Regions from separate parts of the Brevibacillus sp. NL20B1 genome, predicted to be linked through region 3. Evidence: a T-box and tRNA genes for the amino acid it is inferred to sense, from the RefSeq annotation. Region 3 holds a T-box; the other regions hold tRNA genes.
What was found. A T-box is a leader RNA that pairs with one kind of tRNA and senses whether it is charged. The one in region 3 lies ahead of serS (serine--tRNA ligase), so its partner is inferred to be a tRNA-Ser.

Region 1 (6,819 bases), on a different contig from region 3:
CGACCGTCCCCGGGCTGCCTTTGAGGTCTTCCTTCACGCGTACAGCATAAACGCCGTCAATACCAGCAAAATCCAGATGATGGGTCCCTCCGCTTTCCGGCTCCAATCCATCCCGCACTGTCAGTCCCACCGCTCTCATCGCCTTGATCGCGTCGTCCGGAAACGTAAACACTTCCTTCGGCTTAACCTCAATCCGCACTGCCTTGCCCTTGATAAAAATGACCTTCACCTCACCGATCTTGGCCGAGTAGACATGGCTGGTAAACGTCACCTTCTCCTCCGGCCGGTGCAGCGTCCACTCTCCGGTTTCCGTCCTGACGGGCGTACCGAGCAGTCCTTCTACCGCTGTTTCAGATTGGTTCGTGATGTCCCTCATATTGAAGAGCATGTCCCGCTCTGGCGATCTTTCCGCTTCCGGTACGGCCTCAGGTACAGATGCTGGCTCCGGCTGGGATTGCGCGAAACTGAACCCCCATTCGAAACTGAAAATACTTGTGTTAAAGACAGGGTCCTTTGGCTTCTCTAATCCGTATTGTTTTGCAATTTCCGCTTTCTGCGCCTCTGTCAGCTTCACCGAGGATGTCGGTTGCTGTGCAGACTCCGCCGGCGTTACGGCAGCGGTCGCATCCATTCCGGGATCGATGCACCCTGCCATTAATGCAAGGATGGCGATCGTGTACAAGGTTGGTATCACAGTAAAACACCCTTTCGTTATAACCTCATAGGCCTGTTTGAACTCCTCTTTTTCGCTTCACCGCGATCCTGACAGTTATGAGGAAAATTTTCTTTTTCCGTTTTTATCCAATTGTAGCACATTCATGACAGCAGAACTACGATTGGTATACAAAAAATGATAAAATATGTAAGATCATACAGATTAATATACTCATTTTAGGTTCAAACATTTGAAGGATATCCAGATGGCTTTCTCACTGTCCGTTGAGACGATATGTTGTAATTTCCAGAGGAGATATTTATGAAAAAAATGTTGTTCATTTATTTTGGGTTGTCCTTGACAACATTCGTTGTGTCTGGCTGCGGACAGCCTGCAGCAAGCCAATCGCCTGATCCGTCCAGTTACCAGACGCAAATATCCGAATCTGAAACGCTAACCCTTACGCTCGATTCCAAAACAATTACAATCCCCATTTCAAACGTTGATTCTGTAAAGAAATACCTGGATCAAGCAGAGCCGCATGAAAGAGCAAGCGAACGCAACCGCATCCAGACAACTTCATTCACATCTGCATCCGGAACAATTTACGGCGATATCAAATATGGCTGTGGGATAAAGCTCTGTAATCATACTCTCGTGCAGATAAAAAACAATGCCATCAAAACAATTCCCTTATTCTCAGGAAGCATTTTGACGGCACACGCATTCTCCCCGGATAAGAAATATCTCGCAGTCTTATTAGGGAGAAACGAAGGTACGGAAGTAATCAGGCAAAGCTTGATGATTATTGAGTTGGATTCGTTTACGTTAGCTGAGCTTGAAAACAGGAATGATGTTGTAACTATGTTGACAAGCGCTGACTTTACGACTCCAATTCTTTCGATGAGCTGGGAAAGCGAAACTACACTTAAAGCCGTTATACCGGATACAACAGATTATGCGTTTGATACGTTGAAAAATTGGAAAGCCGGAGAAAACAATACCAAAGAGATTTTCATAAAAGTGACATAAGAAATCGGCCATTGTCCGCGGCCGCAGCCTTTTGGCAGTCTTTGCATGCGGAATCATAAAAAAATCGACCTCCGATGTGAATCGTGTACACATACGCAAGGTCGATCTCATATCACGTTTTTCGATTTTCGATATATGGCGGAGGGAGAGGGATTCGAACCCCCGTGGGCTTGCGCCCTAACGGTTTTCAAGACCGCCCCGTTATGACCACTTCGGTATCCCTCCGCGATACGGACAAGTTAAACTATATCATAATTGCCTCTCATTTTGCAACACTTTCCTGCAATTTTTCCAAAAAAAATGGACCCGGCGGCCAGCAGCGGGCAGCCGGGTCGTTCTGCAGCGCTGATGCATCGCTTCGACGAAGATGCAGCGCCATACCGTATGACCTGATCCTTACTTTCTCCTGTTTATCCCTAGCGTTTCACGACAACCAGCTTTAGCTCCGTCATCTCTTCAATCGCGTACTTGACGCCTTCGCGGCCCATGCCGCTCTCTTTGACGCCGCCGTAGGGCATGTGGTCGACGCGGAAAGTGGGGATGTCGTTGATCATCACGCCGCCCACATGCAGCGCGTCAGCCGCCTGCAGTGCAAGCGAAAGATTGTTGGTGTACAGGCCCGCCTGCAGGCCATACCGGGAGTCGTTCACCAGCGCAATCGCCTCGGCGACCGACTCGACAGGGTTGATCAGGACGATTGGTCCAAACACCTCCTGGCAGGAGATTTTGGCGTCAGCCGGGACACCGGTCAAGACGGTGGGCTGCAGTACGCGGCCGTCCGTTTCGCCGCCGCATTCGACGCGGGCGCCCCGCTGCCTGGCCTCCTCGATCCACTCCAGCACCCGTTCCGTTTCTTTCGGGCTGATCATTGCCGAGTAGTCGGCCTCTTCGGACAGCGGATCGCCTCCCCGCAGCCTGCGCGTCTCCGCAACGAAACGTTCCACGAACGTGTCGTACAGCTCCGCAGCGACATAAATCCGTTGGACGGAAATGCACACCTGACCGGAGTAGGCAAACGCGCCAAAAATGCAGCGCGGAATCACGTCGTCCAGATTGGCGTCGCGGTCCACGATCACGGCGGAGTTGGAGCCCAGTTCCAGCGTCACCCGCTTCAATCCGGCGCGGTTGCGGATGTTGATGCCGACAGCCGGACTGCCCGTAAACGTGATCGCCTTGACGCGCGGATCGGTCACCAGCAGGTCGCCGACGGTGCCGCCGCTGCCGGTGACGATGTTGAGCGCGCCAGCCGGCAGCCCCGCCTGTTCGGCCAGCTCCGCCAGGAAAAAGGCGGAGAGCGGCGTTTGCGACGCCGGCTTCAGCACTACCGTATTGCCTGCCGCGATGGCCGGCCCCACCTTGTGCGCAACCAGGTTCATCGGGAAGTTGAACGGCGTGATGGCGCCGATGACGCCCAATGGTTCGCGCACCGTGTACGCCAGCCGCCCTTCCCCGCCAATGGCGGCGTCCAGCGGCAGCGTCTCGCCGTAAATCCGTTTGGCTTCTTCCGCAGCGAACTTGTAGGTCTGGATGGTGCGGATCACTTCGCCCCGCGCCGTTTTGATCGGCTTGCCCGCTTCCTGCGCGATGATTTTCGCCGCTTCTTCCAGCCGTTCGTTCAGCAATCCGGAGATTTTCTCCAAAATGGCGGCCCGTTGGTACGCCGGCATGCTGCGCATGACCGGTGCCGCTTCCTGCGCGGCGCTAATCGCCCGTTCCACCGTATTTCTGTCGGCCTGGGCGATTTCCGCGATTACCTCGCCGCTGTACGGGGCGTACAGCGGAGCATAGGCACCCGTCTCCACCCACTGTCCGCCGATATAGCACGCTTTTTTCATCGTCCTCTTCCTCCCTCCATTCGCGATGAGGTGTGCAACTGCTCCAACTCTTTCTCCACCGCGTTTCAGCCTTCCTCCAACGGGTCGGCGGCCATGCAGTGACAGGTTGCACATTACTTCAGTACAGCCCAGAGGTGCGCCCAACCAGCACGCTCCATCAGGCGGGAAGCGGACTCATGTGAGCCGCTCCTTTATCGCTGCATCGCTGCCTGCCTCAGACCAGCTAGTTCGCCGCGTCATCCGTTCCGCACCACTCCAGCAGTGTCAGGGCAAAGATTTCGGCGCATTGGAAAACGGCGTCCAGTTCGATGTACTCATCGGGGTAGTGAGCCACCTGGGTGACGCCCGGACCCACCACGATGGCAGGCGTGTCGGCCAGTGTCGTCAAAAGGCCCCCATCCGTGCCCCACGGCGAGGCTTCCACTACGGCGCGCCGGCCCGTCACGGCTACAAACTGCCGCTGCAGGATGTCCATCAGCGGGTGATCCTCCGCCACCGCCCCCGGCACCCAGCGCGCCCCGAACCACTCCAGTTCCACCGGATGTTCAGCAAACCAGGGGTCCTCGTCGGCCAAGCGGCGCAGAGCGGCCTCCATGTCCGCCCGGGCGTCTTCCATCCGCTCGCCCGGCGCCACCCCCATCCGTCCCTCCAGCTTGACCAGATCGGCCACGGAGGACGGCCATTTGCCGCCTTCGATCACGCCAATATTGATCGGGATGGGAATAGGCAGCTTGGCGTACAGCGGATCGTTTATCCGGTCGTTTCGCTCTTTTTCCAGGCGGGCAATCGCATCGACTACGCGCATGCTTTTCTCGATCGCGCTCACCCCTTCGTAGCGGGTGCCGCCGTGGGCAGAGCGTCCCTTTACCGTCAGGCGGAACCACATCGAGCCCTGCTGCTTGGGGAAAATCTTCATGTTGGTCGGCTCAGGGATAAGGGCGGCGTCCGCCTTGTAGCCGCGCAGGATGGTTGCCAGCGTGCCTGCGCCGCCGCTCTCCTCTTCCACTACGCTTTGAAAGATGACATCCCCCTTGAGCCGCACCCCCAGCGCCTGCAGCACCTGGATCGCCAAGAGCGAGGCCAGGTTTCCCCCTTTCATGTCGGTTGCGCCGCGGCCGTACAGCTTACCGTCCACCACTTCGCCGCTGAACGGGTCGTGCGACCACTGGGCAGGGTCGCCGGCCGGCACCACGTCCACGTGCCCGTTGAGAATGATCGAGCGGCCTCCGCCCGTTCCTTTCCACACGCCCACCACGTTGGGGCTGTCCGCGAACACAGTCCGCGGCGAGACGAAATACGGGTGTTTTAACAATTCGTCTCCTTCCATCACCCACAGATCGACTTCCAGCCCCATCGCGTGCAGCGTCTTGGCGATGCTCTCCTGGATGGAGCGCTCATTGCCCTGCACGCTTGCCTCCCGCACCCATGCCTGCAGGAGTTTCGTGGCCGCCTCCTTTTCCTTGGCGATTTGTTCGCGGATCAGCGTCTGCCAGTTTGCCATCGTTACCCTCCTTTTGCCTGCGTGGCAAATGGTATCTGCCTCGCGTCCGTTTTCGTTTTCCATGCGAGAGCCGGCGGGCAGCTTTGTCCGTATCGTCCGTTTTGTATCGCCCGCCGCCTCAGCGAAATACGCCGACGTCGCCGTCCAGCTTCAGCTCCGCCTCCGTCGCGCCGATCACGTCCGCGACGCTGTATGGTTCCATCACTTCGCGCAGATACAGCCCGTCTTCCCGAACTTCCATCACCGCCATGTCAGTGATGATCAGGTTGGCGGCTGCCTTGGCCGTCAGGGGCAGTGAGCATTCCCGCACGATTTTGGAACGGCCGTTCTTGTCCAGATGGGTGGTCAGCACCATCACCCGTTTGGCCTTCTGCGCCAGCTCCATCGCCCCACCCATGCCCGGAACGCGCTTGCCCGGCACGATCCAGTTGGCGATGTCGCCCCGCTGGCTTACCTCAAGCACGCCGAGAATGGTCATGTCCAACAGCCCCCGTCTGATGATGGCAAAGGCGGTGGCGCTGTCAAAGAACGACGCACCTTTCACCAGCGTGACGGGAAACCCTCCGGCGTTGCAGAGCATCGGGTTTTCCTCCCCCTTGGCCGGACTGGGGCCGGTACCGAGGATGCCGTTTTCCGCGTGAAACATCACCCGTTTCTCCGGCGGAATGAAGTCGGCCACCAGCGTCGGAATGCCGATGCCCAGATTGATGATCATGCCGTCCTCGATCTCCTGCGCCGCCCGGCGGGCAATCCGTTCCCGATAGGTTTCCGTCCGGTTTACTTCTCCCAAGCCCATTGCCAGTTCACCCCCTCACTCTGCACGATGCCGTGGACGAACACTCCTGGTGTGACAATCTCTTCAGGGTCCAGTTCGCCGATCTCCACGATCTCCTCCGCCTCCACGATGGTGATGTCGCCCGCCATCGCCACCAGCGGGTTGAAGTTGCGGGCGCTCGTGTCGTACACCAGATTGCCGAAGCGGTCCGCCTTTTTGGCGTAGACGATGGCCACCTCCGCTGTCAGCGGCGTCTCCAGCAGGTATTCCTTGCCGTCGACGATCACTTTTTCCTTGCCTTTTTCAGCGATGGTGCCGATCCCGATGTCGGACAGGATGCCGCCCAGCCCCACTCCGCCCGCACGGATGCGCTCGGCGAGGATGCCTTGGGGGCAAAACTCCACCTCAAGCTCCCCGGCTGTCATCTGGGCCCCGGCGTTGGGGTTGGAACCGATGTGGGAGGCGATTACCTTTTTCACCCTCCGCTCGGTGACCAGCTTGCCGACGCCGATGTGCGGAAAGGCGGTGTCGTTGCTGATCAGCGTGATGTCCCGCACGCCCTTGTCGAGGATGCCCTGGATCAGCGTGGGCGGGTTGCCCACTCCGCCGAAACCGCCGGCAAGCAGGGTCATCCCGTCGTGAAAATACGTCAAGGCATCTTCCAGTGAAATCACTTTGTCAAACCGGTTGGCCATGTTTCTCCTCCCCCCTGCCCGTCAGACCAGCAGCGCTTCCTGTCGCAGTTCCTGCTCTACGCTTGCGATCGATTCTTTCAGCAGGGCGATCAATTCGTCGATTTCTTCGGTCGTGATCGTCAGCGGTGGCGCGATAATGACTGCGTCCCCGGCCACGCCATCCAATCCGCCCGTCGCCGGGTAGATGAGCAGCCCTTTTTCAAACGCCCGCTTAATAATGCGGGCGGTTACGCCCTGGGCCAGCGGGAACGGTTCCCTGGTCTTTTTGTCCTTGACAAACTCCAGGCCGCACAGCATCCCCAGTCCGCGCGCTTCGCCGATCAGCG
Region 2 (6,819 bases), on a different contig from region 3:
CTCCTCCCGCACATTTCTTGTTGACGGTCAATTTCAACATTGCTATACTTTTTAACGTTCGTTTTACTTTATCCAATTAAATAATTAAACAAGTAAAATGGTAAAACCTTATGCGGAAGCGGGTACGTCACTGTTCTATTGCACACATTCCCGCTTGTCCGGTTTTGTACGGCCGGGACCCCGCCTTTACGGATGGGCTGACATCAAGGTATGACTTCATGACTGTGGAGGGATTCCAATGAGTTCGCAAAAATGGGGCTTCTGGCTGCTGACCGCCTTCGTGGTGGGAAACATGGTCGGTTCCGGCATTTTCATGCTGCCCAACACGTTGGTGCAAGCGTCCAGTCCGCTCGCTGTGCTGTTCGCCTGGCTGCTGACCGGGTTTGGCGTGCTGATGATCGCGCTCGTCTTCGGCAACCTGTCCGTCCGCCGGCCCGATTTGACTGCCGGCCCGCAGAGCTACGCCCGCGCCATGTTTGATAATCCGCGCGCCGGAAAGGTTGCCGGCTTCAGCATGGTTTGGGGGTACTGGGTGGCAAACTGGGCGGGCAATGTCGCTGTTATCACCACGTTTGCCGGGTATCTGTCCGCATTTTTCCCGATTATGCAGGACAAAACCGTCCTGTTCTCGCTCTTTTCCTTTCCGGTGGAAAAAGGAAAGTTCACGACATTTCTCGTCTGCACCGCGCTGTTGTGGGGCTTCCACACCTTGCTGGTGAAGGGGCTGAACGGCGCCGGCAAGCTGAACTTCCTGTCCACCGCCACCAAGGTATTGGGATTCGTGCTGTTTATCGTCGTCTGCCTGTTTGCCTTTAATGCAACCAACATGGGCGATTTCTATGCCCCGATCACGGATAAAAACGGTGCAGTGTACGATCTGCCCGGTCAGATAAACATGGCGATGGTGGCTACACTGTGGGCCTTCATCGGGATTGAATCGGCCGTGGTCCTCTCCGGCCGGGCCCGTTCCCAACGTGACGTGCGGTCGGCCACGATCGCCGGGCTGCTGATTTCGCTCGTCCTGTACATGGGCATCACCTTCCTGACGATGGGGGTCCTGCCGCTCGAACAACTGCGCGTGTCGGACAAGCCGCTGGTAGACGCCTTGTCCCAAGTCATCGGCAGCACCGGCGGGATCGTCATGGCTGTGCTGGCCATCATTTCGCTGATCGGCAGCACAATCGGTTGGCTCCTGATCGGAGCAGAGCCGCCGTTTCAAGCGGCCCGCGCCGGCATGTTCCCCGCTTCGTTTGCCAAGGTAAACGCCAGCGGGAGTCCGGTTCGCTCGCTGACCGTTACGAATCTCATGTCGCAACTGTTCATTTTTTCGACGATCTCCGGCACGATTGCCGAAGCGTACCACTTTGTCATCACGGTGGCAACACTGGCCATCCTCCTGCCCTATCTGGCTTCTGCCATTTTCCAGCTGAAGCTGGTGGTTGTCGGTCAGACGTATGAACGGCAGCCGGCCGCACGCCTCTTTGATGGTGTGGTGGCTGTGCTGGCTGTGCTGTTCTCGCTCTGGGTCATCAAGACGGGGACAGCCGACATGAAAACGCTGCTGTTCGGACTGGCTCTCTACGCAGTCGGGCTGCTGCTCTATCCGGTGATGAAGCCGCGACAGACGACAGTAAGCACTCCCTCGCCGCAGGCAAGCACCGAACTACAGTGATATATAAAGAAAAAAGGCATGTCCATCAGGGCATGCCTTTTTTTACGATATTTAAGGAAGAAACTGATCTTCCCATCGGTCCCAGGCTGCAAGGCCTGCACATTGATCAAAGGTGGAGACCGAACTACCCAGCTGTTTGCCGCCCGCCCGCGTCGCGTTTTGGAGCGGACGCTTTCCGCTTCCTTGCTGGTCGTCAAGAGAGCGGGCGGGCCCCATCACCCATGCGGCACAGACTTTGTCTACACACTGATGAACAAAAAAAGGAACAAAAAAACGCCTCCCGCTTCCGGAAGACGTATGGTGTACGCGTAATGGCGGATGGGGTGGGATTTGAACCCACGAGACGGCTCAACACCGCCTACACGATTTCCAATCGTGCTCCTTCGGCCACTCGGACACCCATCCGTATTCGTGACGAGTGATAGTATACCCTGTTTTTTAAAGCAAATCAAGAGGGCTCGTGGATTTCAGGCAAAAAAAATATGCAGCAGGATGGACACAGGCTGCACGTTTCCGCCGCTGCTTCGTCAGGGCGATGCGCTTGATCACACGCGTCTTGCTGACGTTTCACACTTTGCGCATTGCACAGCGATTTTTCTGTTGGTAAGATGAAGAAGACACTTTTACAAGTAAGGAGACTGCCCCGCATGAAGGTAAAAATCACCCGCAACGCTGCGAAGCAATTGAAAGCTGTGCTGGATCAAGAAGAAGACAAAGAGCTGAAACTGCGCGTCTACATCACGCATAAGCACGGCGACCACGCCCATTACGGCCTGGCGCTGGACAAGCCCGGTGCCGACGACGAGGTCGTCTCCACCGACAAGGAGATCGACGTGATCGTCAACAAAAACGAGCCGCTGCTGGATGGCGTAAAAATTGACTACCTGTACCTGCCGGAAGAAGGCTACGTCATCACCAATCCGTCCAAAGGCAATCACGGGGATCACTGATTCCAACGAAAAAGCTCTCTGCACGACAACCTGCGCAGAGAGCTCTTTTCTTTGTTTAGCAAAATTGAACAACGCGTTTCTATGATGTAACGGACAACAACTCGTCGGGAACATCGCACAGCAGCGGGCTGATTCGGCCCGCTTCGTGCAGGATCAACAGCCGGTGAACGGGACGGGTCATCGCCACGTACAGCAGTTTGGCGTCCCACTCGCTGTCCGTGTATCGCTCCACATCCAAGAGGATCACTGCGTCAAACTGCAGCCCTTTGGTCAGATACGCCGGCATGACCGTTACACCTCCGGGGTATCGGCTGTCTTTGGAGCCGAGCAGGACCAGTTCGCTGATCGCGCCGCGCAGCGCCTTGTGCGCCTGTTTGCTCTCTTCGGCTGTCTTGGTGACGATGGCGACGGTCTGAAAGCCTTCTTCTTGCAATTCCCGGACAAGCCGTGCCGTTTGTTCCCATTTTTCGGCCGGAGCCGCATACGACAGCATCTTCGGCTTTTCTCCGTGCCGCAGCACCGGCCTGGCCATCACCGACTCGGGCAGGCGAATCCTGCGCAGCACCTCGTTGGCACAGCGCATGATCTCAATCGTGGACCGATAGCTTTGCGCCAGCGTGTAATACGCAGCGGGAGGCTGGACAAACACACCGCCTGTCAATTCGTCCCACGTCTGCAGGCCCCGGTAGCCGTGGATGCCCTGTGCGATGTCGCCCACCACGGTCAAGGACTGCCGCTTCGTCACCAGGGCGATCACGGCAATCTCCAAGGCGCTCAGATCCTGCGCCTCGTCCACCACCGTATGGTCGAACTGCCCCGCCTGTTCGAGCCCGTCCACCAGATGGCGCAGGTACAACAGCGGCGCCACGTCTTCCGGCTCGATCCGCTCGTTGGCAAAAAGCGCCTCCGATGATTGACAGACGTCCGCAATGACGCTGTCCTCCACGCCATCCGGCGCCAGGCGTCTGAGCAGCGTCTCATCCGTGATCAGCTTCCGGTACGCCGCGAATACATCCACCTGCGGGAAGGACGACAAGTACTTCTCCAGAATCTGTTCCATCATCCGCTCAAACCTTGTCAAACCCTGTTTGTCCAAATCAATCCGCATCTCGCGCAAATGGGCAAACAGCTGCTTGTTCATCTCCTGCTTCAGATGCTTGCGCAGCGCCTCGAGGCGCTTTCGGTAGGGCAGGTGGCCGAACTGGCCGGTAAACAGTTCCCGGATCGTCTCTCCGCTGATGGAAAAGACCTGTTGGGTCCGGCTGTAGACAAAGCTCAACTTTTTAAACGGGATTTCCGTCTCCGCCAGATAGCGCAGATAGTTATCCAAGGCAGCCTTGCAGGCGAGCGAGCCTTTGAACCGCAGGCGGTTTTGCGTCATCTCCCGTTCCCGCCGGTCCTGTCCTTCCTCGAAAAACAGGCGCAGCAGCTTCTGCGGGTCGGTGATGCGCCAGCCTTTGGGCAGAAGCGGCTTGGCCAGCTTGGCCGCCCAGTCCAAGAACGTGGCCTGCTGGACGTCATCCACCCCCAGTTCCGGAAGCACGTCCGATATGTAGTTCAGAAACAGGCGGTTCGGCGCAAACACCATGAATTTTTTCGACATCATCGTATCCTGGTAGTTGTAGATCAGGTAGGAGAGGCGGTGCAGCGCGATGGTGGTCTTCCCGCTCCCGGCCACCCCCTGGACGACGATGGGACGGTCTTTGTCCGCCCGAATGATGTCGTTTTGTTCGGACTGGATGGTCGCCACGATGTCCTTCAGCCGACTGTCGTTGGTCTGGTTGAGATTGGCGGCGAGGAACTCATCGATATACCCTTCCTCGAGAAACTCGTCGGGATGGCCGATACCCCGGCGGATCGTCTCCTTGACCGCCCCGTCGTAGATGCCGGTAATCTTTCCCTTCTCAATCGCAAAGTTGCGCTTCAGGCGAACTTCTCCACGGACGATGCCCTTGTCGGTCCGGTAGAAGGCGTCCTTGCTTTCGCCGCTGTAGTACAGGCTGGCAATCGGAGCCCGCCAGTCCACGACCAGCGCATCAAACGTATCGCTGCGGACAATGCCGCGCTTGCCGATATAGACGATGTCCAGTTCGTATGTCTCATCCTTGAGAAAGTCCACCCGGCCGAAGTAAGGTTTGTCTTTCCCCTGGTCTTCCAGATACCGCAGTTCCTTGGCCTTTTTGTACCCGACCACCTGCTTCACGTAGTCGTCGGTCACTTCCCTTACTTCCTCGCGCAGTATCTCGATCTCCCGTTCAATGGCGGACACCGTTTCATCCAGCCGCTTTTGTTCCTGTTCGTAATCGGGATGCCGAATCGTCACGTCCATCCTCCCTTCGCTTCAATCGCGCTGGCGTCAGCCCACATGCCGGCCCAGCCAGACTCCGGCTCCGCAGGCCAACAGCCCAATGCCGACGCTGAGCAGCACGTACGCCAATCCGCGTCCAATGTTCCCGTCGCCAAAAAAGGTGATGACCTCCAGAGAAAAGGTAGAAAAGGTCGTAAAGCCGCCCAACAGCCCGGTGGTAAAAAGCAGGTACAGCTCCGGCGGGAGAAACCCCCGCTCCTTTCCCCAGGCGTACAAAAGACCGATGCAAAACGAGCCGACAACATTGGCTCCCCACGTACCTGCCGGCCAGCCCGGCTGATTCAGCACCAGGCCCAATCCATACCGCACGATTGATCCGACAGCGCCCCCCACTGCCACAGCAAGCCACGACATGCGCATTCCTCCCTGTTCGCTCCGTTTCGTCGTAGAAAAAGACATCCAAGCGAAGCGCGTGGATGCCTTTTTGTGCCAGTACACGTTATCTTAATGTTTGGGACCGTTGTCCTCAAGATCTTCCACATAGCGGATCGATTCCAGGTTAGCCCGCAGGGACGCCTTGACAGCGTCGATGTACTTGCGCCGCAGTGCCTGCTGCTCCTGTTTTTCATCGTCGGTCAGGCCTTGTTCGCGGGATTTCTTGGCCAACTCGTTGATCCGTTTGATTTCCGCGTCGGTTACCACAGCCTCTCCCCCTACTCTCTGTAATGCCGCTCTATTATAACACATCGGCGGCACAACGCAAGCGAAAGGATATACACTGGCCTGCCCCGCTGTCTTGGCTGCCGTCTACTCTCCGACGGGAACAGCCAAGCGCTGTCCGGGGTATATGTCGGAGTTGTCCAGTCGGTTCATCTTTTTGATCGCGTACACCAGTTCGCGCACCTCCATGTCGGCTTCGTCCTGGTGCTCAACGGCAATTTTCCACAAGCTGTCACCCTTCTGAACGGTCACTACCTTCACAGGCACGATCGACGACGACTCCGATGCGAACACAAGTTCTGTCAGGAAGTAAAAAAAGAGAGAGAATACCACGAAAAAGATCAATGCCCCACCGCGTCTCACACCAGTGCGGCTATGGCGCTCCTGTTTTTTGGTGAAACGGTTGTGTGCGGATACAGCATGCATGATACCATCCCCCTGCAAACATACGTTCTATATTCTTGTTTTCATCATAATGCGAACATGTGTTTTGTGTCAAGCGAAATCGAACTAACGTTTGTCGAACGCAAGATCCCATGGTACAATATAGAAAACATGTTCGAGAAAACAGGGGTGTGGTCCATGTCCAAGCTATCCAGCAGACAACAAGCCATTATCGATTTCATTCGCAAGGAAGTCCGCGACAAGGGATATCCGCCGTCCGTTCGTGAAATTGGCGAGGCCGTCGGGTTGGCCTCCAGCTCCACCGTCCACGGTCACCTGGCCCGTCTGGAAAAGAAAGGATTGATCCGGCGCGACCCCACCAAGCCGCGCGCGATTGAGCTGTTGACCGATGGCGACCGCTATCAGGATGACTATGAAGTATCCGTCGTGCGAGTGCCCGTCATCGGGAAGGTAACGGCCGGGCAGCCCATTACGGCCGTGGAACACGTGGAGGATTACTTCCCCCTGCCGGAACACATTGTCACCTCGGACAAGGTGTACATGCTTCGCGTGTCGGGTGACAGTATGATCGAGGCAGGCATCCTCGACGGCGACTACGTCATCGTGCGCCAGCAAAACGTGGCCAACAACGGCGACATTGTCGTGGCGATGACCGATGAGGACGAAGCCACCGTCAAGCGGTTCTTCAAGGAGAAAAACCACTTCCGCCTGCAGCCGGAGAATTCCACGATGGAGCCGATCATCCTGGACTCGGTCACCATTCT
Region 3 (6,819 bases):
GGGATACTGTTTCACCGGTACGGCAACACGGGATGATATGCGCCTGATCAGCGTCGTCATGGGGACCAGCAGCGAGTTGAAGCGCTTTGAAGAAACCAAAAAGCTGTTTGACTACGGCTTCAGCAACTTCAAGCTGACCAAAAAGGTGGAGAAGGGAGCCGCGGTAAAAGGCTTTGAAACCGCGCCGGTGAAAAACGGTGTGGACCTGACCGTACCAGCTGTAACGAGTAAAGAGGTAAACGTCCTGACCCAAATTGGCGAGGACACCAAGTTTACGCCGGTCGTGACCTTCCAGGATCTGAATGCGCCGCTGACGAAAGGACAGGTCATCGGGAAAGTGGTCTTTAAAGAAGAAGGAGAAAAGGACAGCGACTACCTGCAGCCGGAAGACGTGACCAAGGGGGGCGTCGACCTCGTGGCTGGACAAGACGTAGAGGAAGCAAGCTGGATTCGCCTGTTCTTCCGCAGCATCATCCAATTTATTAGTAACATTTTCAGCAGCGTCACCGGCAAATAAGTGGTTGTGTCGAAAATCACACTTCGTTTACAATGGTGAATATTACGACAACGTTTGCACAAAAACGTGCAGATCTAGAGTCCACATGGGTAGGAGGCAAAAAGCATGGTACAAGTAGGAACGTCCCGCGTTAAAAAAGGTATGGCTGAAATGCAAAAAGGCGGCGTCATCATGGACGTCGTAAATGCCGAACAAGCGAAGATCGCGGAAGCGGCCGGTGCCGTTGCCGTTATGGCACTGGAACGCGTACCGTCTGATATTCGCGCGGCCGGCGGAGTGGCGCGCATGGCTGACCTGGGCATCGTGGAAGAAGTGATGAAAGCGGTATCCATCCCGGTCATGGCCAAGGCACGGATTGGCCACTTCGTTGAAGCACGCGTGCTCGAGGCGATGGGCGTTGACTACATCGACGAGAGTGAAGTGCTCACTCCTGCCGACGACATGTTCCACATCAACAAAAAAGACTTTACGGTTCCGTTTGTCTGCGGTGCCCGCGATCTGGGCGAAGCGCTGCGCCGCATCGGTGAAGGCGCGTCCATGATCCGCACCAAAGGGGAGCCGGGTACGGGCAACATCGTGGAAGCGGTTCGCCACATGCGCACGATGCAGGCACAGATTCGCAAAGTGCAAAGCATGTCCTACGACGAACTGATGGCGGAAGCGAAAAACCTGGGTGCACCGTACGAACTTCTGGAATACGTGCATAAAAACGGGAAGCTGCCGGTTGTCAACTTCGCAGCCGGTGGTGTGGCTACGCCGTCCGACGCTGCACTGATGATGCAGCTTGGGGCAGATGGCGTGTTCGTCGGCTCCGGTATCTTCAAATCGGAGAATCCGGAGAAATACGCCCGCGCCATCGTCGAAGCGACGACGCACTACACCGACTACGATCTGATTGCCCGCGTCTCCAAAGGACTGGGTACGGCTATGCCGGGTATCGAAATCTCCAAACTGCGCGAAGCAGATCGCATGCAAGAGCGCGGCTGGTAAGGTGAACAACATGAAAATTGGCGTACTTGCCCTGCAGGGAGCTGTAGCCGAACACATCCGCATGCTGGAACAAGTCGGTGCAACAGCGGTCCCGGTGAAAAAAGTGGAAGAGCTCAACGATCTGGACGGTCTGGTGATCCCCGGCGGGGAAAGCACCACAATCAGCAAGTTGATGCACAAATACGGCTTTATGGAAGCCATCCGCCAGTTTGGCCAAGCCAAAAAACCGATTTTTGGCACATGTGCCGGCGCCATCCTGCTGGCCAACCGCATCAACGGCCAGGATGACTGCCACCTCGGTCTGATGGACATGAAGGTGGAGCGCAACGCGTTTGGACGTCAAAAGGAGAGCTTTGAAGTCGATCTGCCCGTGGCGGGCATCGCTCCCGATTTTCCGGCTGTCTTTATTCGGGCGCCGTACATTATGGAACTGGGGGAAAACGGTCAGGTGCTGGCGAAGTACGAAGACAAAATTGTCGCCGCCCGCCAAGGCCATTACCTGGCAGCTGCCTTCCACCCGGAACTGACGGAGGATGCGCGCATCCACAAATTCTTCTTTGACATGGTGAAGGAGTACCGGGCCGATAAAGTTCAGGCCTGATCCCGCACTCACATAAAAAACCGGTACCGCACGTGGTGCCGGTTTTTTTGTCAACCGCCTCCTTTACACAGGTATAGAACCTGTAGTACAGTTAACAATAGATGTATCGAATATTGAATGCGATGATGAGGCCAGTACTTTGCATAAGCCAGGCCCAGAGAGTCGGTGGCGGGTGAAAACCGATCCGGCGTGCAAGGGAATCCACCTCGGAGTGGCAAAGCTTCAAACTTTGCCCGGTAACCGTCCCGTTACGACGGATGAGAGCGGGCAAATGCGGATGGAAACGGACAAACGCATTTGCCAACAAGGGTGGCAACGCGGGTATACAGCACTCGTCCCTTACAGAGGGGACGAGTGTTTTTTACTGTCCCGCTGGAACGCGCTTTCGCCATTCACATCTGAACAACTACTCTTTCCAGAATAAGGAATCATAGAGATTAGGAGGGAATTACATGCTTGACGTGAAAGTTTTGCGCAGCAATTTGGAAGAGGTAAAACGCCGGTTGGCACATCGCAACGAAGACATTTCCGCGCTCGACCAGTTCGCCGAGACGGATGAAAAGCGGCGCCAGGTTATTCAAGAAGCGGAATCGTTGAAAAATAAGCGAAACACGGTCTCCGAACAAGTGGCGATCATGAAGCGCAACAAAGAAAACGCCGACCACCTGATCGCCGAAATGAAACAGGTGAACGAGCGCATCAAGGCGCTGGACGAAGAACTGCGCCAGCTGGACGAACAATTGGAGCAGATTTTGCTGAGCCTGCCCAATCTGCCGCACGAGAGCGTGCCGATCGGTACGTCGGAAGAAGACAACGTAGTGGCCTGGACCTGGGGCGAACCGCGCAATTTTACGTTTGAGCCAAAGCCGCACTGGGAGCTGGCTGCCAATCTGGGCATCCTCGACTTTGAAGCGGCGGCCAAGGTAACAGGCAGCCGGTTTGTCTTTTACAAGGGGCTGGGAGCGCGTCTGGAGCGGGCGCTGATGAACTTCATGCTGGATCTGCATACCAGCGAACACGGATACGAAGAAATTTTGCCGCCGTACATCGTCAATCGCACCAGCATGACCGGCACCGGTCAGCTTCCCAAATTTGAGGAGGATGCCTTCAAACTGGATGGACCGGATTACTTCCTGATCCCGACAGCGGAGGTGCCGGTGACCAACATTCACCGCGACGAGATTCTCGATGCAGCCGACCTGCCGATCTATTACGCCGCGTACAGCGCTTGTTTCCGTTCCGAAGCCGGATCGGCCGGCCGCGATACGCGCGGACTGATTCGCCAGCACCAGTTTAACAAGGTGGAGATGGTGAAGTTCGTCAAACCGGAAGACTCTTACGACGAACTGGAAAAGCTGGTGAAAAACGCGGAAAAAGTGCTGCAGCTCCTCGGCCTGCCGTACCGCGTGATGAACATGTGCACCGGCGACCTCGGGTTTACCGCCGCGAAAAAGTACGACCTGGAGGTATGGCTCCCCAGCTACAATACGTATCGGGAAATCTCCTCGTGTTCCAACTTTGAGGACTTCCAGGCGCGTCGGGCCAACATCCGGTTCCGCCGCGACGCGAAGAGCAAGCCGGAGTTCGTCCATACACTCAACGGCTCCGGTCTGGCAATCGGCCGCACCGTGGCCGCCCTGCTGGAAAACTACCAGCAGGAAGACGGCTCCATTGTCATTCCGGAGGTACTGCGTCCGTACATGGGCGGAATGGAAAAGATCGTGCCGAAGGAAAGCCGCTGACGACGTACAGCATACAGACAGTCAGCATAGAAAAAACCGGCTCTCACGTCCATTTGGATGGGGAGCCGGTTTTTTTATGTAACAAAAACAGCGGAATTTTTTGAAAATGGTGTTGCGTTGTACGAACCACTGTTATATAATAACGGCAAGAAAGTTGATTATTGTATTAATACAGGAGTGGAGGGAACGGAAATGAACTGCTTTCGGTGTGAAGGAAACGGCGAACAGAATTGTCCGCACTGCGGCGGAGCGGGCTATGACGAGCACGGGGTGGAGTGCCATCATTGCCACGGTGACGGCTGTGTAAGCTGCAGCCACTGCAGCGGCAGCGGGTATCTGGATTAAGGCCATTTTTTTGGCAGTACTGTACTATAATAGATTGATTAAATTTTCTTCTGTATCATAATAACGTTTTGGTTCAGGAGAGGAGGAACCTGTTTTGACTACGCTGCACACCAACCATTACCCAGCCGAAGTGACGATCACCGGCGCGCTGTCGCCGCAGTATGAGGAGATTCTCACTCCCGACGCAATCCGATTCTTGATCAAACTGGAGCGGGCCTTTGGCGAGAGGCGGCGGGATCTGTTGAAACAGCGGATCAAACGGCAGGAGGAGATTGACTGCGGGAAGCTGCCCGATTTTTTGCCTGAGACCGCCCACATTCGCAAGGCTGATTGGACGGTGGCTCCCCTGCCGCCCGACCTGCAGGACCGCCGGGTGGAGATTACCGGTCCGGCCGGCGACCGCAAAATGGTGATCAACGCGCTCAACTCGGGAGCCCGGATGTTTATGGCCGACTTTGAAGACGCCAACTCGCCGACGTGGACCAACACGATCCAGGGACAAATCAACATGCGCGATGCGGTGAGGCGCACCATTACCTACACCAGCCCGGAAGGCAAGCAGTACGCGCTGAAGGAAAAAACGGCTGTGCTGATCGTCCGTCCGCGCGGCTGGCATCTGGAAGAAAAACACGTGTTGTTGGATGGGCAGCCGCTCTCCGGCAGTCTGTTTGACTTCGGATTGTATTTCTTCCACAACGCCCATGTCTTGCTGGAAAAAGGCTCGGGCCCGTACTTTTACCTGCCCAAACTGGAGAACCACCTGGAAGCCCGTCTCTGGAACGACGTCTTCCTGTTTGCCCAGGACGAATTGGGGATTCCGCGAGGCACGATCAAGGCGACAGTGTTGGTCGAAACGATTCTGGCCGCGTTTGAGATGGATGAAATCCTGTACGAGCTGCGGGAGCACAGCGCCGGACTCAACTGCGGCCGCTGGGACTACATTTTCAGCTACATCAAAAAACTGCGCAACCAGCCCGATGTCATCCTCCCCGACCGCGCATTGGTGACGATGACGGTGCCGTTCATGCGGGCGTATACCACGCTTGCGGTCAAGACGTGTCACAGGCGGCAGGCGCCCTGCATCGGGGGAATGGCAGCGCAAATCCCGGTCAAAAACGATCCGGTCAAAAACGAAGAGGCGCTGGCCAAGGTGCGGGCCGACAAGGAGCGGGAAGCCTACGACGGCCATGACGGCACCTGGGTGGCCCACCCCGGATTGGTGCCGGTGGCGATGGAAGTGTTTGACCGCTTGATGCCGGAAGCCAATCAGATCTGGTACAAGCGGGAGGATGTGCAGGTCACGGCTGCCGACCTGCTGGCGGTGCCTGAGGGGCCGATTACGGAAGAAGGTGTGCGCACCAACATCAGCGTCGGCATCCAGTACATCGAAGCCTGGCTGCGCGGCCACGGCGCGGTGCCGATCAACAACCTGATGGAAGACGCGGCCACGGCGGAAATTTCCCGCGCCCAGGTCTGGCAGTGGATTCGCCACCGCCGGGGCGTGCTGCCGGACGGGCGGAAGATTACCGCCGGACTGGTCAAACAGTGGGTGAGTGAGGAACTGCAAGCCTTGAAACAAGCCATCGGCCAGGAACGGTACGAGAACGGCAAGTTCCAGCTGGCGGGCGAATTGTTTCTGCGGCTGGTGACAGCAGACGAATTCGAAGAGTTCTTGACCATCCCGGGCTATGGCTATCTTGAATAAAAAGGAGTGGAAGAGGATGAACAAGCAAGAGGCAATCAGACAGGTGGAGGAAAGCTGGAAGGCGGAGCGTTGGAAGGGGATTGTCCGCCCGTATACGGCAGAGGACGTCGTCCGGCTGCGCGGTTCGGTGCAGATTGAACATACGTTGGCACGGATGGGGGCAGAGCGGCTGTGGCATTTGCTCAACACGGAACACCACATCAAGGCGCTGGGTGCCCTCACCGGAAACCAGGCAATTCAGCAGGTGAAAGCCGGCTTGAAAGCCATCTACCTGAGCGGCTGGCAGGTAGCGGCTGACGCCAACCTGGCCGGGCAGATGTACCCCGATCAGAGCTTGTATCCGGCCAACAGCGTTCCTCACGTGGTTAAGCGGATCAATCAGGCGTTCCAGCGCGCCGACCAGATCCAGCAGGCGGAAGGGACAGGTGACATCTACTGGTTTGCGCCGATCGTGGCTGATGCGGAAGCTGGTTTTGGCGGACCGCTCAACGTGTTTGAACTGATGAAAAGCATGATCGAAGCGGGAGCCGCCGGCGTTCACTTCGAAGACCAGCTAGCTTCGGAGAAAAAGTGCGGCCACATGGGCGGAAAAGTGCTGATTCCCACGCAGTTGGCCATTCGCAATCTGATCGCAGCCCGCTTTGCCGCCGATGTGATGGGCGTACCGACCGTGATCATCGCTCGTACGGATGCCAACGGAGCCTTTTTGATCACCAGCGACATCGACGACCGCGACAAGCCGTTCCTCACCGGCGAGCGCACACCCGAAGGATTCTTCCGCATGCGCGGCGGGCTGGATGCGGCTATCGCGCGCGGCCTCAGCTACGCGCCGTACGCCGATTTGATCTGGTGCGAAACCTCGGAGCCCAATCTGGAGGAAGCGCGCCGGTTTGCTGAAGCCATTCACGCACAATTCCCG

Region 1: it encodes a tRNA-Ser, which carries the amino acid that the T-box ahead of serS (serine--tRNA ligase) is inferred to sense. The anticodon was not compared.
Region 2: it encodes a tRNA-Ser, which carries the amino acid that the T-box ahead of serS (serine--tRNA ligase) is inferred to sense. The anticodon was not compared.

What each region holds. Positions count from the first base shown of each region.
Region 1 is NZ_JAGTPT010000041.1:339-7,157, forward strand. Features, by position in the region: gene KDN35_RS19325 (hypothetical protein) at 1-376, opposite strand, end outside; gene KDN35_RS19330 (hypothetical protein) at 977-1,687, shown strand; tRNA gene KDN35_RS19335 (tRNA-Ser) at 1,824-1,912, opposite strand; gene KDN35_RS19340 (aldehyde dehydrogenase family protein) at 2,104-3,522, opposite strand; gene KDN35_RS19345 (peptidase) at 3,746-5,023, opposite strand; gene KDN35_RS19350 (3-oxoacid CoA-transferase subunit B) at 5,142-5,819, opposite strand; gene KDN35_RS19355 (CoA transferase subunit A) at 5,801-6,493, opposite strand; gene KDN35_RS19360 (aspartate aminotransferase family protein) at 6,515-6,819, opposite strand, start outside.
Region 2 is NZ_JAGTPT010000009.1:103,230-110,048, forward strand. Features, by position in the region: gene KDN35_RS08415 (amino acid permease) at 239-1,672, shown strand; tRNA gene KDN35_RS08420 (tRNA-Ser) at 1,985-2,077, opposite strand; gene KDN35_RS08425 (HesB/IscA family protein) at 2,320-2,622, shown strand; gene KDN35_RS08430 (UvrD-helicase domain-containing protein) at 2,702-4,945, opposite strand; gene crcB (fluoride efflux transporter CrcB) at 4,979-5,344, opposite strand; gene KDN35_RS08440 (DUF896 domain-containing protein) at 5,435-5,632, opposite strand; gene yneA (cell division suppressor protein YneA) at 5,738-6,013, opposite strand; gene lexA (transcriptional repressor LexA) at 6,233-6,819, shown strand, end outside.
Region 3 is NZ_JAGTPT010000011.1:117,651-124,469, reverse strand. Features, by position in the region: gene KDN35_RS09885 (D-alanyl-D-alanine carboxypeptidase family protein) at 1-517, shown strand, start outside; gene pdxS (pyridoxal 5'-phosphate synthase lyase subunit PdxS) at 623-1,507, shown strand; gene pdxT (pyridoxal 5'-phosphate synthase glutaminase subunit PdxT) at 1,518-2,108, shown strand; T-box leader at 2,222-2,451, shown strand; gene serS (serine--tRNA ligase) at 2,561-3,850, shown strand; gene KDN35_RS09865 (hypothetical protein) at 4,043-4,195, shown strand; gene aceB (malate synthase A) at 4,290-5,900, shown strand; gene aceA (isocitrate lyase) at 5,917-6,819, shown strand, end outside.